2 regions of the Microbacterium aurum genome follow, and region 1 is predicted to be linked to the other one. Evidence: predicted binding sites of a transcription regulator. Region 1 holds the regulator's gene; the other holds the start of a gene.

What was found. The regulator HrcA, encoded in region 1, represses chaperone genes, less so after heat shock. The targets are predictions, from matches to a motif close to TTNGCACTCGNNNNNNNCGAGTGCNAA.
Region 2: the regulator HrcA is predicted to act here: its motif matches at 2,644-2,670, upstream of JOD60_RS05835 (Hsp20/alpha crystallin family protein).

Annotation. Positions count from the first base shown of each region.
Region 1 covers NZ_JAFBCQ010000001.1:2,337,455-2,345,200, reverse strand. Annotated here, with positions in the region: gene JOD60_RS11585 (HIT domain-containing protein) at 1-60, opposite strand, end outside; gene JOD60_RS11580 (16S rRNA (uracil(1498)-N(3))-methyltransferase) at 126-863, opposite strand; gene dnaJ (molecular chaperone DnaJ) at 865-1,974, opposite strand; gene hrcA (heat-inducible transcriptional repressor HrcA) at 2,029-3,066, opposite strand; partial or broken gene JOD60_RS11565 (carboxylesterase family protein) at 3,152-3,307, shown strand; gene hemW (radical SAM family heme chaperone HemW) at 3,473-4,690, opposite strand; gene JOD60_RS11555 (DUF1990 domain-containing protein) at 4,690-5,340, opposite strand; gene JOD60_RS11550 (hypothetical protein) at 5,418-5,567, shown strand; gene lepA (translation elongation factor 4) at 5,581-7,440, opposite strand.
Region 2 covers NZ_JAFBCQ010000001.1:1,159,012-1,166,757, reverse strand. Annotated here, with positions in the region: gene JOD60_RS05855 (DUF2207 domain-containing protein) at 1-84, opposite strand, end outside; gene JOD60_RS05850 (MarR family winged helix-turn-helix transcriptional regulator) at 171-626, shown strand; gene JOD60_RS05845 (DUF2804 domain-containing protein) at 645-1,706, opposite strand; gene JOD60_RS05840 (GHKL domain-containing protein) at 1,787-1,972, opposite strand; gene JOD60_RS05835 (Hsp20/alpha crystallin family protein) at 2,128-2,583, opposite strand; gene JOD60_RS05830 (putative endonuclease domain-containing protein) at 2,853-3,845, shown strand; gene JOD60_RS05825 (L-serine ammonia-lyase, iron-sulfur-dependent, subunit alpha) at 3,966-5,447, opposite strand; gene JOD60_RS05820 (alpha-amylase family protein) at 5,527-7,416, shown strand; tRNA gene JOD60_RS05815 (tRNA-Arg) at 7,507-7,579, opposite strand.

The DNA of each region.
Region 1 (7,746 bases):
GATGATCTCCGCGGGGATCTCGCCCTGCAGGATGCGCGTGAAGATCGACGGTTCGCTCATACCCCGAGTCTAGCCAGCGCCCGGCGCGTCAGGCCGGGGCGCTGCCGCGCGCTGCGGAGCTCGCCTCACCAGCGCCCGAGGCGGGCATTGAGGACGGCGAGGGCGGCGGGGCCGGCGGTCGAGGTGCGCAGCACGGTCTCCCCCAGGCGCGCGGCGGTGGCTCCGGCATCCGCCAGGGCCACGAGCTCTTCCGGCGCGATCCCGCCCTCGGGGCCGACGACCAGCACGAGATCGCGCGCGTCATCGGGGGCGAGGGCGACTCCTGACAGCGGGACGGATGCCGTGGGCTCGAGCACCAGCATCCGACTCGCAGCGCGTGCGGCCAGCTGCGCGGTGGAGACGGGCGCGGAGACGACGGGCACCCAGGCGCGGTGCGCCTGCTTCGCCGCCTCGCGGACGATCGTCTGCCAGCGGGCGACGCCCTTCGCGGCCTTCGCCTGATCCCACCGCGAGACGCTGCGGGCGGCCTGCCACGGCACGATCTCGTCGACGCCGAGCTCGGTCGCCGCCTGGATCGCGAGTTCATCGCGGTCGCCCTTGGCGAGGGCCTGCACGAGGACGAGCCGGGGTGCGGCGGCGGGATGGCTGGTCCGCGCCGTCACGGCGGCGACCACGCGCTTGGGCGCGACGTCGGTCACGACCGCTTCCAGCCACAGTCCGCGGCCGTCGCCGACGGTGACCTCCTCGCCGACCCGCACCCGCCGGACGGCGGCCGCGTGGTGCGCTTCGGCGCCGGTGATGACGATCTCCGCGCCCACCGGCGCATCGAGGGGAACGTCGTCGACGAGGAAGTGCAGCGCCATGTCAGCCCCGGAAGCGGTCGCGCAGCTTCGAGAACATGCCCTGATGGAACTGGGCGAGCCGGGGCGGCGGCGACTTCGACTTCTTCGCGAAGTCCTCGATCAGCGCCCGCTCCTTGGCATCCAGACGCGTCGGCGTGACGACCTGCACCGCGACCCGCAGGTCGCCGCGGGTGCCACCGCGCAGCGGCGTGATGCCGCGTCCCTTGATCGTGAGCACGTCGCCCGACTGCACCCCGGGGCGCACCTCCAGCTCGACGTCGCCGTCGAGGGAGGTGATCGTGGTGTGCGCGCCGAGGATGGCGTCGGGCATCGACACGTCGAGCGTCGCGAGCAGGTCGTCGCCGTCCCGGCTGAAGGTCTCGTGCGAGGCGACCGTCACCTCGAGGTACAGGTCGCCGTGGGGGCCGCCCGCGGGGCCGACCTCACCGGAGCCGGGCAGCTGCAGCCGCAGACCGGTCTCCACACCGCCGGGGATGTCGACCGAGACCGTGCGGCGGGCGCGGACGCGTCCCTGGCCCTGGCAGCCGGCGCACGGGTACGGGATCGTGGTGCCGTAGCCCTGGCACGCCGTGCAGGGCTGCGAGGTCACGACGTTGCCGAGCAGACTGCGCACCGTGCGCTGCACCTGGCCCGAGCCGTGGCAGATGTCGCATGTCGCCTCGCCGGTGCCCGGCTGGCAGCACGAGCCCTGGCAGGTCTCGCACAGCACGGCGGTGTCGACCTCGATGTCGCGGTGCGTGCCGAACACGACGTCGCCGAGGTCCAGGGTGACGCGCACGAGCGCGTCCTGGCCGCGCTCCCGGCGCGACCGGGGGCGTCCGGCGCGACCACCGCCGCCGCCGAAGAACGTCTCGAAGATGTCGCCGAACCCGCCGAAGCCGCCCCCGGCGCCGCCGAATGGCGAGCCGTCGCCGCCCATGTCGTAGCGCTGGCGCTGCTCGGGGTCGCTCAGGACGTCGTAGGCGTGCGTCACGAGCTTGAAGCGCTCGGATGCGTCCTCGCCGGGGTTGACGTCCGGGTGGAGCTCGCGCGCGAGACGCCGGTACGCCTTCTTGATCTCCTCGGGGCTCGCATCGCGCGAGACGCCCAGGACTTCGTAGTGGTCGGCCACAATCGCCTTTCCTGCCCTTCCGGGCGCGGTGGGGTTCGTTCTGTCGGCTGCCGCTCAGCGGGACTGGTCGTCCTCGTCGAGCAGCCTGCTCAGGTAGTGCGCGACGGCGCGGACCGCCGCGAGGTTGGTGGGGTAGTCCATGCGCGTCGGACCGAGCACGCCCACCCGGGCACGGGATCCGGTCGCGTCGTAGTCGCCGGTGACGACGGATGCCTCCGCCAGCCCGAACGGCTCGTTCTCGCGACCGATGCTCGCCGCCAGGCCTTGATCGTCGGCGACCATCTCCCCCATGAGCCGGAGCAGCGTCACCTGCTCCTCGATGGCCTCCAGCAGGGGGTAGATGCTGCCGCGGAAGTCTCCCTCGCGTCGCGCGAGGGTGGCGCTGCCGGCCATCACGAGGCGGTCCTGACGGAACTCGTCGAGCTCCTCCCCGACGATCCGCGCGACCGTGCGCACGGCCTCGTCGACGGGTCCGCCGGAGGGTTCGGATGCCGCCAGCTGCGCGATCGCCGAGGCGGCCTCCGCCACGGGCTTGCCCGTGACCAGGCGCGCCACGGCGTGCTTGATGGCCGCGGCATCCTGCTCGGTGAGCTCGGCCTGCAGGAACGCGACGCGCTGCGAGACCCGGCCCGTGTCGGTGACGACGATGACCACGACGCGCGTGCCGCCGAGGTGCACGAACTCCACGTGCGAGACGCTGGCGCGCGCGAACGAGGGGTACTGCACGATGGCGACCTGACCGGTGAGCCGGGTCAGCGCGCGGACGGTGCGCACGAGGAGGTCGTCCAGGTCCACAGGGTCGGCGAGGAACGACGAGATCGCCGAGCGCTGCGCCGTGGACAGGGGCCGGAGCTCCGCGAGATGGTCGACGAAGACGCGGTACCCCTTGTCGGTCGGGACGCGCCCCGACGACGTGTGGGGGGCCGCGATGAGCTCCTCGTCCTCCAGCAGCGCCATGTCGTTGCGGATGGTCGCCGCCGACACGCCGAACTGATGACGCTCGACGATCGCCTTGCTGCCCACCGGCTCATGCGTGTCGACGTAGTCCTGCACGATCGCGCGGAGGACCTGAAGTCCGCGTTCCGAGACCATCAGCCCTCCTTGTTGGCACTCACGGTTGCTGAGTGCCAATCTTATCGCGCCGCCCCTACGGTGAGTCGGCGCGGAGGGGTTCTCGGTGCTCGAGGGCGCTCCGCGCAACCTGGGACTCGCCGACGCCGCTGCAGGCCTCCGCTGGGTGCAGCGCGAGGTCGCCGCCTTCGGGGGCGACCCCGCGCGGATCACGATCGTCGGCGAGTCGGCGGGTGGCGCGCTTGTGGCGGCACTGCTGTGCTGGCCCGACACCGCCGCGATCCCCCGCGTTTCCCCGGATGCCGAGTGCGCCCGTTCTCGCCGAGTGCGCCCGCTCTGGGGCGGGCGCAGGGGGCACGCTCGGCGAGAACGGGCCCGGTCGGCGAGGTCGCTCGGCGAGGTCGCGAGGCGAGGACCGCGGTGGTGCTCAGGCGGTGAGGGCGCGGACGACGGCGTCGGCCAGCAGGCGTCCGCGCCGGGTGAGCACGACGCGGCCGCGGACGGCCGCGGCCCCGTCGATGAGGCCGTCGGCGATGAGGGATGCCACGGCGTGACGCCCCTCGCCGCTGAGCTCCGAGACGGCGAGCCCGTCCGCGATGCGGGAGCGCAGCAGCACATCCTCCAGGCGTCGGGCGGCGGCATCCGGTCGCTCCCGGCCGGCAGCGGGCGACTGCGCCGCGGCCAGGCGCTGGGCGTACGCGGCGGGATGCTTCACGTTCCACCACCGCAGCCCGCCGACGTGGCTGTGGGCTCCGGGACCGTACCCCCACCAGTCGGTGCCGCGCCAGTACGCCAGGTTGTGGCGGGAGCGCTGGGCCGGCGTCCGCGCCCAGTTCGACACCTCGTACCAGTCGAATCCCGCCGCGGCGAGCGTCTCATCGACGAGTTCGTACATGTCGGCCTGCAGATCGTCGTCGGGTTCGGGCACCTCTCCGCGGCGGATCTGTCGGGCGAGCTTCGTGCCCTCCTCCACGATCAGCGCGTACGCCGAGACGTGGTCGGGGGCGAGCGCGACAGCCGTCTCGACCGATGCGCGCCAGTCCTCGAGCGACTCCCCCGGTGCGCCGTAGATGAGGTCGACGCTGACGTCGAGCCCCGCGCTCCGTGCCGCGGCGACGGCGGTCGCCACTCCCGCGGGGTCGTGGGTGCGGTCGAGCGCGGCGAGGACGTGCGGCACCGCCGACTGCATGCCGATCGACATCCGGGTCACGCCGGCCGCGGCGAGTTCGGCCGCCATCGGCGCCGTGACGGTGTCGGGATTCGCCTCGACGGTGACCTCAGCATCCGGAGCGAGACCGAACGCGTCGCGCACGCCCGCCAGCATCCTGCCGAGGTCCCCCGCCGGGAGAAGCGTCGGCGTCCCGCCGCCGAAGAAGACGGTGGATGCCGGGCGCAGCGGCCCCCGGTCGGCCAGCACACGGCGCGACAGGGCGATCTCGCGGATCACCTCGTCGGCGTAGGCGTCCTGACGGGCGCCGCGCAGTTCGCCGGCGGTGTAGGTGTTGAAGTCGCAGTACCCGCACCGGACGCGGCAGAACGGGACGTGAAGATACACCCCGAAGTCGCGCTGGGGGTCGATGACGAGATCGTCCGGCAGAGCGCCGTCGAGCGGCGCGGGGTCGCCGAGCGGGAGGGCGGAGCCCATCAGGACGGCGTCGCGTACAGCGGCGACAGGGCGCGCAGGTACCCCTGGAACAGTTCGCGGCGGCGGCGCTTCACGAGCGGCGGCAGCAGGCGGTACAGCGGCGACACGGGGCGGTCGAACGCGCGTACCGTGAACCGCACCTCGTCGCTGTCGTCCCACGTCACGACGAAGGACTCCTCGCCGCTGACGACGGAGTCGCCGACCGTGCCGAGCCCGAAGCCGACCCGCCGCGGCTCCTCGATGGCGTAGATGACCCGCAGCTCGCCGTCGGCGCTCATCCCCTTGATGCGCCCGCGCACCCGGATCGTCGTCCCCGAGGCGACGAATGGGGTCCCGTCGGCGTCGAAGCGCTGATCGGCCTCGAGGCGGCTCGCCACGAGGGGGTTGCCGTCGGCGTCGAATCCGACGCCGGAGTACATGGGGCCGGATGCCGGGCGCACATCGCTGATGTGCAGTCCCGCGCCCCGCAGCGGAGCCCACGACAGCAGCGCTTCGGCGGAGCTGTCGAACCGGGCCTGGCCGCTGCCGATGCGCCACGACGACTCGGCCGGGATGCTCCGCTCGGGCGGGTAGCCCATGAGGTCGTGCGCCTGCGTGGCGCCCACGGCGGCATAGTCGACCGTGCCCTCTTGGAAGTTCGCGCGGCGCATGGCCACCAGCCTACCCAGCCGCTCCGGTCGCGGGCGGCGATCGGGATGCTGTCGGCAGCTCATGTGAGAATCCGAGGATGCGAGGACAACCCGTCGAGCGGGCCGGAACCCGTGTTCCACGAGATGAGTCACGGGGCGAGACGCGGTGGGAAGACCTCGAACTCGTCCACCACTGGCGCACCTACCTGGATTCGCCGCGCCGGTATCTGCGGCACCTGCTCGAGTGACCCGCGGCGGTCGCTACTTCTTGGTCTCGACGTCGCCGGACAGGGCGGCGATGAACGCCTCCTGCGGGACCTCGACGCGACCCACCATCTTCATGCGCTTCTTGCCCTCTTTCTGCTTCTCGAGGAGCTTGCGCTTGCGGGTGATGTCACCGCCGTAGCACTTGGCGAGCACGTCCTTGCGGATCGCGCGGATGTTCTCGCGCGCGATGATGCGCGCGCCGATGGCGGCCTGAATGGGCACCTCGAACTGCTGGCGCGGGATGAGCTTGCGCAGCCGCTCGGTCATCATCGTGCCGTAGGCGTACGCCTTCTCGCGGTGGACGATCGAGCTGAAGGCGTCGACCTTCTCGCCCTGCAGGAGGATGTCGACCTTCACGAGATCGGCCGTCTGCGACCCGGCGGGCTCGTAGTCCAGGCTCGCGTATCCCTGCGTCTTGGACTTCAGCTGATCGAAGAAGTCGAAGACGATCTCGCCGAGGGGCATGTTGTAGCGCAGCTCGACGCGGTCCTCGCTGAGGTAGTCCATGCCCAGGAGCGTCCCGCGGCGCTGCTGGCACAGCTCCATCACGGTGCCGACGTAGTCCTTCGGCAGGAGGATGCCGACCTTGACGACCGGCTCGGCGACCTCCGCCACCCGTCCGTCGGGGTATTCGCTGGGGTTGGTGACGGTGACCGACTCGCCGGTGTCGGTGGTGACCTCGTACGTCACGCTCGGGGCCGTGGTGATGAGGTCGAGGCCGAACTCGCGGGAGAGGCGCTCCGTGATGATCTCGAGGTGCAGCAGCCCCAGGAACCCGCAGCGGAAGCCGAAGCCCAGGGCGACCGAGGTCTCCGGCTCGTACTGCAGCGAGGCATCGGAGAGCTTCAGCTTGTCGAGGGCCTCGCGGAGGTCGGCGTAGTCGCTGCCGTCGATCGGGTAGATGCCGCTGAAGACCATGGGCTTGGGGTCGGTGTAGCCGGGAAGCGGGTCGGATGCCGGCTTGCGATGGTTCGTGATCGTGTCGCCGACCTTGGACTGGCGCACGTCCTTCACGCCCGTGATGAGGTAGCCCACCTCCCCCACGCCGAGGCCTCGGGTGGGGACCGGCTCCGGACTGGAGACCCCGATCTCGAGGAGGTCGTGCTGCGCCTTCGTCGACATCATCTGGATGCGCTCGCGCGGCTCGAGCTTGCCGTCGACCATGCGGACATAGGTCACGACACCGCGGTAGGAGTCGTAGACCGAGTCGAAGATCATCGCGCGGGCGGGTGCGCTCGCGTCGCCGGTCGGGGCGGGGATCTGTGCGACGATGCGGTCGAGGAGTTCCTCCACGCCCATGCCCGTCTTGCCCGACACCCGCAGCACGTCCTCGGGCGAGCCGCCGATGAGGTTCGCGAGTTCCGCCGCGTACTTCTCCGGGTCGGCGGCGGGCAGGTCGATCTTGTTGAGCACCGGGATGATCTGCAGGTCGTTCTCGAGCGCCAGGTACAGGTTCGCGAGCGTCTGCGCCTCGATGCCCTGCGCGGCGTCGACGAGGAGGATCGCCCCCTCGCACGCGGCGAGTGAGCGCGAAACCTCGTAGGTAAAGTCGACGTGGCCGGGCGTGTCGATCATGTTGAGCGCGTACACCTGGTCGGGTGCGGAGCCGGTCGAGACCGCCCACGGCATCCGCACGGCCTGGCTCTTGATCGTGATGCCGCGCTCGCGCTCGATGTCCATACGGTCCAGGTACTGCGCGCGCATGTCGCGGTCGGCGACCACGCCGGTGATCTGCAGCATGCGGTCGGCGAGGGTCGATTTGCCGTGGTCGATGTGGGCGATGATGCAGAAGTTGCGGATCAGCTCTGGAGGGGTCGCAGACGGCTCGAGAGGCTTCAGGGCGCGCGGGGACATGTCCCGGGAAGTCTACCGGGGACCGGACCATAGCCGAGCCGACCGGGACACGCCAGAGAACCGGTCGATGAGAAAGAGTTAACCGATCTGCCTCTTGTCGAACGGTGCCGGTGCCAAGAATGCTCAATGCGGCGGCTCCTTTCTGCGCACCCCGTTACTTTCTTCGTGACCCGCTCGGCGGCCATGCTGGGCGGTGACGGCCTGCCGGGCCCGGCATGATTGCTGCCCCCTGTCCCTTGATGATCTGGGGGGTGTTGTCACCGGGCCTGGTTGGCGGTGTGTGATCGCTGATAGGGGCTGGACCCG
Region 2 (7,746 bases), 1.2 Mb from region 1:
GACGGATGCCGCGGCCGGCGCGCCCGCGAGGAGCACCAGCATCAGCCCGAATACGATCGCCGCCCCGATTCGCTCCCGCCTCATGCGCTTCACCCTAGGTGTGCGCCCGGCCGGGTGCCGCCCGTCGCGCCGGTCCGGATGGGGACGACAGCGGGGCTACAGTGGCATCCATGACCGACCGCCGCCTCGCCATCGCCGCGTGGGAGAGCCTGTTCCGCGCGCAGCACGAGGTGCTCCACGAGATCAGCGGCGACTTCTGCGAGGACGATCTGACGCAGGCCGAGTACGACGTCCTGTTGACGGTGACGCGGGGCGACGACCACGCCGCGCGCCTGCGCGACGTGACCGCCAACATGCTCATCAGCCAGCCGAGCGTCTCGCGGCTCGTCGACCGAATGGTCGCACGGGGTCTCATCAGCAAGTGGCCCGACCCGCAGGACGGCCGAGGCGCGATCGTCCGCGCGACCGACACCGGGCTCGCCGCCTTCCGCCGGGTCGCCACGACCCACGGTCGCTCGATCGCAGAACGCATGTCGGTGCTCACCGACGCGGAGCTCGCACAGCTGCAGGCCCTGACGAGCAAGCTCCGCGGCGCGGACGCCCCCGGCGGCGCGACAACCCCGTAAGGCGCCCGCCGGTGCGCGTCACCACCGGTTGTGGACGTCCTCGGCGAAACCCTCGATGCCGTTGAACGCGATGACCCCGGCATCCGTCCGGAACGTGCCCGCCCACGCGCCGAAGCACTGGTCGGTGCGCGACGCGACGACGCCCAGGTTCATCGCCGAACGCTTGTCGTAGAACGGCGTGAAGGTGGCGTCGAGACCCCCACCGGCGACCTGCCAGGGGCGCAGCGGATCGCCGAGGTCGTACGTCCATTGCACGGGCTCCGAGATCTTGTGCAGCACTCCGGCGACGACGACCCCGTTCTCGGTGGCGCCGGTGCCGTCGGTCCAGCGCCCGCCGACCTGGATCCCGATCGTCCGGCCGTCGGCGAGCACGCCCGATCCGGCGCCCCAGTTCCACGCGATGTCGTACGGCCAGCGTCCGCGCCCGTGGTCCAGCACCGCCCACGATCCGGCGGGGACCTCGTGGCGGATACCGTCCAGCGTGAGAGTGCCGGATGCCGGCAGCGCGACGTCCTTCACGGTGTACTGGAACAGCCGCGGCGACCACGGCACGACCACCGCGAGGCAGTCGTGGTCGGCGGGACGGGCCACGGTGATGTCGAACGCCGCCCCGGGGATCTCCGCGTGCAGGCGCCACACCTGCCCGCCGTCGGCGGGGGTGACGGTCACGGCGAGGTCCTTCGCGCGGGCTATCGCGATGCCGCCGGCCAGGGTGCCGGGAAGCGCCACGTCGCGCACCGGGATCACCGTCGCGGTGCGCCCCCACGTCTGCGCGGTCGCCCGGTCGAAGATCCACACCTCGTGCACTGCGGCATAATCCAGCGACGACACCGTCAGCGCCACGATGTGCGCGGGCGTCATGACGTTCCAGTACTCCCAGCGCTTGTTGCGCCCCCAGCCGTGCCGTCCCCCGATGCCCGACGTGTCGACCAGCGGCGAGCGCGCGAAGCCGATGGATGCCGGGTTGAGCCGACCGCTGGGCAGGGTGAGCGAGACCGGAGCGGTCAGCTCGGTCTCGTGCAGTGCGGCGGGCTGCGTGCCCGCCGGCCGCGGACTGGGCGCGGCGGAGGGGTCGGTCATCGGCATCCTTGCTGACGGTCCGTGACGGGGAGTGCTGGTGCGCCGATTCTATCCGTCAGCTATGCGGATGGCGGGGAGGCCTACGCATCCTGCTGCGGGAAGAGCACCCGCAGCGAGAACCACCGGTCGTCCGCGCTCACCGTCACGGTGCCGTTGTACGCCAGCGCCGCCGTCTCGATGTTGCGCAGCCCGTACCCGTGGCGCCGGTGCGCGCAGGTGCGGCAGGTGGTGCTCTTCGAGCGTTCCACCGGGCCCGCGAGCGGCATCGGCCGGATGCACGATCGGTCGATTCCGGCGCATGTTCTGTCGCGGGCGAGGCGTGGACGGGTCCCGCACACACGAGAACCGCCCCGAGTCCGGGTGGACTCGGGGCGGTTCTCCGGTGGCTCTCGCCGGGGTAGCTCTCGGCTGCGCCGGCGGCTCACTGCTCGACGGGCTGCGGCTCCTGGGTGCTCTCGTGGGCCTGTATGGTCGGGGCCGCGGCATCCGCCACCACCTGCACCTTGCGGGGCTTGGCCTTCTCGCTCACGGGGATCGTGACGGTCAGGACGCCGTTGCTGTAGGTCGCGGCGATGCCGTCGGTGTCGATGCCCTGGCCGAGGTTCAGCTGGCGCAGGAAGCTCGCGGTCTCACGCTCGCGCGTGATCCACTTGACGCCCTCGCCCTCGCTGAGGGTGCGCTCGGCGCGGATTGTGAGCAGCTGGCCGTCCACGTCGATGTCGACCGAGCCCGGGTCGATGCCCGGCAGGTCGGCGCTCAGGACGTAGTGGTCGCCGTCGCGGTAGAGGTCCATCGGCATGCGGCGCGGGCCGCGGCGCGTCTCGAAGAGGCTCGACGCGAGGCGGTCGAGGTCACGGAACGGGTCGTACGTGGCCATTGTTCTCTCCTTTGTCTGTCTGGTCTGAAGTTGAGCCCAGTTGACTCAAGTAGGTTCAGATTAGCACTCTCATGGTGAGAGTGCCAACCGTTCGCGGGGCGGCGAACGTGATGGCGCAGATCGTCGTCATCGCCGCGGTCAGCGACCAGATGCGCCCACACATCACACGGCCGACAACTCCTCCTCCCCAGAAGGCAGGCCTGGCGACTTCTCCACGGATCCGGGGCAGAGAGCCCCAAGCGAAGGCATCCACCCGCGATCCTGGGCGGATGCCGCGACACCCTCGACCGCTGCCCCCTCACCTCGGTGACGCATTCGGGCGCGCCCGAGCGCTCGCCGCGGGCGTCTCGCCCGGTCGGCTGCGCACTCGAGACCTCGAGCGCCCGTTCCACGGTGCGCGTCTTGCGCATCCCGACGCCGCGAAGGATTCCGGGGAGGGTATCGAGCTGCCGCGCACTCCCGACGAGGAGAAGCGCGCGCGGCTGCAGCACCGCGCTCGTGCCTATGCGGAGGTCATGGGAGCGCATGCATTCTTCATCGGGCTCACGGCCGCCGCACTGTGGGGAGCACCGCTCCCCGACGACTTCGACCCCGAAGCCGACCTCGAGGTCGGCACGGTATACCCACATCGAGCGCCGCGCGGCCGGGGTGTCCGCGCCCGCCAGGTGCGGCCGCACCTGGTCACGACGCGCGTGCGGGACGGGCTGCGGGTCGCAAGTCCCGCATCGACCTGGGCCCTGCTCGGCGGCGAGCTCGATGGGCGCTGGCTCGTCATCCTCGGTGACTACTTCGTGCGGATCCCGCGCGGCCCCGGCGGGAGGCCGCGACCACGAGACCAGCTCACGACACCCGAAAGGCTGCGCGCCGCAGCATCCGAGCCGCAACGTCGGCATCGCCGCATTCTGCAGGCGGCACTCGCCGACGTGCGGGTCGGCAGCTTCTCACGGCTCGAGACGGAGTACCGGCTTGACGCCGCCGCGGCGGGGCTGCCCGAGATGGAACTCGACGTCGAGATCCGCGATGCCAAGGGCCACTTGCTCGGCATCGCCGACGGCGTACATCGGCGCTACCGAGTCCTCGTCGAGATCGAGGGCGACCACCACCGGACAAGCAGACGGCAGTGGAACCGCGACATCGAGCGTCTCGCCGCCTTCGCAGCTGAGAACTGGGAGGTGATCCGCGTCACGGGCGGCCGCGTACGGGGCGGGACGGCGGCGACCCTCGTCGCCGCCGCGCTGCGCCGCCATGGCTGGGAGAGCTGAAGAAGCCCCTGAACAGGGCCCCTCGCGCAAGCTGTTGGCGCAGATTGCCCCTACAGGGCGCGATAGCGACCAGATGCGCCCACACATCGCACCCGCGCGCCCAAGAGAAGGGATGCAGCGTCAGCACTCCACGACGTTGACCGCGAGACCGCCCTCGCTGGTCTCCTTGTACTTCGTGGACATGTCGATCCCGGTCTGGCGCATCGTCTCGACGACGGCGTCGAGCGGCACGTAGTGGCTGCCGTCGCCCCGCAGGGCGAGCCGCGCGGCGGTCACGGCGGTCGAGGCGGCGATGGCGTTGCGCTCGATGCAGGGGATCTGCACCAGCCCGCCGACGGGGTCGCACGTGAGGCCCAGGTGGTGCTCCATCGCGATCTCGGCGGCGTTCTCGATCTGCCGGTTGGTGCCGCCCATGACGGCCGTGAGTCCGCCCGCCGCCATCGCGCAGGCCGACCCGACCTCGGCCTGGCAGCCGCCTTCGGCCCCCGAGATCGATGCGTTCGCCTTGAACAGCGACCCGAGCGCCGTCGCCGTCAGCAGGAACCGGCGGATGCCGCGGCGACGATTCGCCTCGGCGACGGATGCCGCGACCCCGGCATCCGCCGCGACGGGGTCGGCCCCGTGCAGCCCGAGCAGCGCCGAGCCCACCAGCTCGCCGTACGGAGTGACGGCGTTCTCGGCGCCGAGGCCCGAGTCGGCCAGGAAGCGCCACCAGTACATCGCGACGGCGGGCAGGATGCCGGCGGCGCCGTTGGTCGGGGCGGTCACGACGCGACCACCCGCGGCGTTCTCCTCGTTGACGGCGAGCGCGAACGCGCCCAGCCACTCCCCCGGCAGCTCCCGTCCGCCGCCGGCCGAGGCCGCGTCGAGCTGCGCGCGGATCGCGCCGGCCCGCCGCTTCACCTTCAGCATCCCGGGGAGCACGCCGTCGGCGTGCAGGCCCGCGTCGACGCAGGCGGCCATCGCATCCCAGATGGCATCGAGGCCGGCGGCGACCTCGACCTCCGGGCGCAGCGCCTCCTCGTTGCACCGCGCGACCTCCGCGATCGTGAGGCCGTGCTCGTCGCACACGTCTAGCAGCTGCGCCGCCGTGGCGAAGGGGAACGGGGCGGATGCCGCGGCCACCGCCGCGTCCTCGCCTTCCCGCCGGATGAAGCCGCCGCCGATCGAGTAGTACGTCTCCTCGACGAGCACCCCGCCCGCCGCATCGAGCGCGCGGAGGGTCATCGCGTTGGGGTGGCCCGGCAGGCGCGTGCGCGGGGCGAAGGAGATGTCGGCCCGGGCGAACGGCACCGGGATGCGGCCGTCGAGCAGCAGGGCGTCGCCATCGTTCCAGGTCGTCCACGCGGCGCGCACGTCGGCGGGATCCACCGTCTCGGGTTCGTGGCCCTGCAGGCCGGCGACGACGGCATCCGGCGTGCCGTGCCCGATGCCGGTCGCGCCGAGCGATCCGTACAGCGTGCACGTCACCCGGGCGACCCCGTCGATGGCGGCCGCGCGGCGCGCGAAGTCGCGGGCCGCCCGCAGCGGGCCGACCGTGTGGGAGCTCGAGGGTCCTACGCCGATGGAGAACAGCTCGAACGCCGAGACGTAGGCGCTCATCCTTCGAGCCTACGCCGCGGTCGCCGCCACAGCGCCGGGTCGGCGCCCCGCGTAGGCTGAGTGGATCGGAAGGAGCACGATGACCGCGCTGTCGACGCCGAATGCCGATCGCACCACCGCGCTGGAGGCCGCCGAGGCGGCCGGTCGGGTCGACGAGGCGTTCCTCGCCCGCTTCGACGCGCAGTTCCCGCGCCTGCACGCGCTGTTCACGCAGTTGTACGGCGACCGTCCCGACGGCAGCGAGCAGCTCGCCGCGACGGTGGCCGCGGCATCCGCCTCGTGGAACGCGCGGCCCCTCGACCTCAAGGTCCGCGACGGTCAGCGCACCGCCGACCCGGAATGGTTCCAGTCCGAGCGGATGCTGGGCGGTGTCTGCTACGTCGACCGGTACGCCGGAAACCTCGCCGGCATCCGCGATCAGATCCCGTACTTCCGCGAGCTGGGGCTCACCTATCTGCACCTGATGCCGCTGTTCGACGCTCCCGACGGGGACAACGACGGCGGTTACGCGGTGTCGAGCTACCGGCGGGTCAATCCGAGCCTCGGGACCATGGCGCAGCTCGCGGAGCTCGCCGCTGAGCTGCGACTCGCGGGCATCTCGCTGGTGCTCGACTTCATCTTCAACCACACCAGCAGCGAGCACGAGTGGGCGCAGAAGGCGGTCGCGGGAGATGCGGAGTACGAGGACTTCTACCTGATCTTCCCCGATCGGCAGATGCCCGACGCCTACGAGCAGACGACGCGCGAGATCTTCCCCGACGACCACCCCGGCTCGTTCGTGCAGCTCGCGGACGGGCGCTGGATCTGGTCGACGTTCTACCACTACCAATGGGACCTCAACTACGCGAACCCCGCGGTGTTCCGCGCCATGGCCGGCGAGATGCTGTTCCTGGCGAACCAGGGCGTCGAGGTGCTGCGGATGGATGCCGTCGCCTTCATCTGGAAGCGCCTGGGCACCGCGTGCGAGTCGCTGCCGGAGGCGCACCTGCTGCTGCAGGCATTCAACGCGGTGCTCGCGATGGCCGCGCCGGGGATGATCTTCAAGTCGGAGGCGATCGTCCACCCCGATGAGGTCGTGAGCTACATCTCGCCCGACGAGTGCGAGCTGTCGTACAACCCGCTGCAGATGGCGCTGACGTGGGAGGCGCTCGCGACGCGCGACGGGCGGATGCTGCAGCAGGCGCTCGACCGCCGGCATGCGTTGCCGGCGGGCACGGCGTGGGTGAACTACGTCCGCAGCCACGACGACATCGGGTGGACGTTCGCCGACGAGGATGCCGCCGAGCTCGGCATCGACGGCTACCGGCACCGGCAGTTCCTGAACCGCTTCTACACCGGCCGTCACGAGGGCTCCTTCGCGCGCGGAGTCGCGTTCCAGGAGAACCCCGCGACCGGCGACGCGCGGGTCGCGGGGACCACGGCGTCGCTGGCGGGCGTCGAGGCGCAGGATGCCGGCGGCGAGGACCGCGTCGTGCTCGCTCACGCCCTGGCACTGTCGACCGGAGGGGTGCCGCTGCTGTACCTGGGCGATGAGGTCGCGCAGCTGAACGACTACTCCTACGCCGACGACCCGGTGCGCCGCGGCGATTCACGCTGGGTGCACCGCGGCAACCGGCCTCGCGACCGGTACGCGCAGCGCGACGATCCGTCGACTCCGGCCGGGCGGGTGTACCGGCGGATGACGAAGCTCATCTCGGTCAGGCAGTCCACGCCCGAGTTCGCCGGCAACGAGCTCATCCCGTTCCACACCCCGCACCCGTCGGTCGTCGGGTATCAGCGACCGGGCGCCGCCTCGCGGGTCCTCGTTCTCGCGAACGTCGGCGACACCGAGGTGTCGATCGACCCGCTGACCCTGTCGGGCTTCGAGCGCGCCGCGTTCGACCTCGTCCACACGAACGACGTGGACCTCGACGACGGCCTCGCCCTCCCGCCGCACGGGTTCGTGTGGCTGCGGGTCACACCGGTCTGACGCCGGGTGCGGGGGCCGCGCCCGCTCGGGCCGCCGGGGAACAGCAAAGGCCCCGGCGAACCGGGGCCTTTTCACTGTCTCAACACAGTGTGCGCCCGAAGGGACTCGAACCCCTAACCTTCTGATCCGTAGTCAGATGCTCTATCCATTGAGCTACGGGCGCATGTCTTCACTCGCGGGAAGACCGAGGAACAGCCTACCTGACGGCCCGGGATCTGACGAATCGGCGGGCAGGCGGCGACGAGGGCGGCGGATTCCGAGGAGATTGCACGATTCCGAGGACGGATGCCGGGGTGCGCGTCCTCGGCATCCGTCATCTCCTCGGAATCC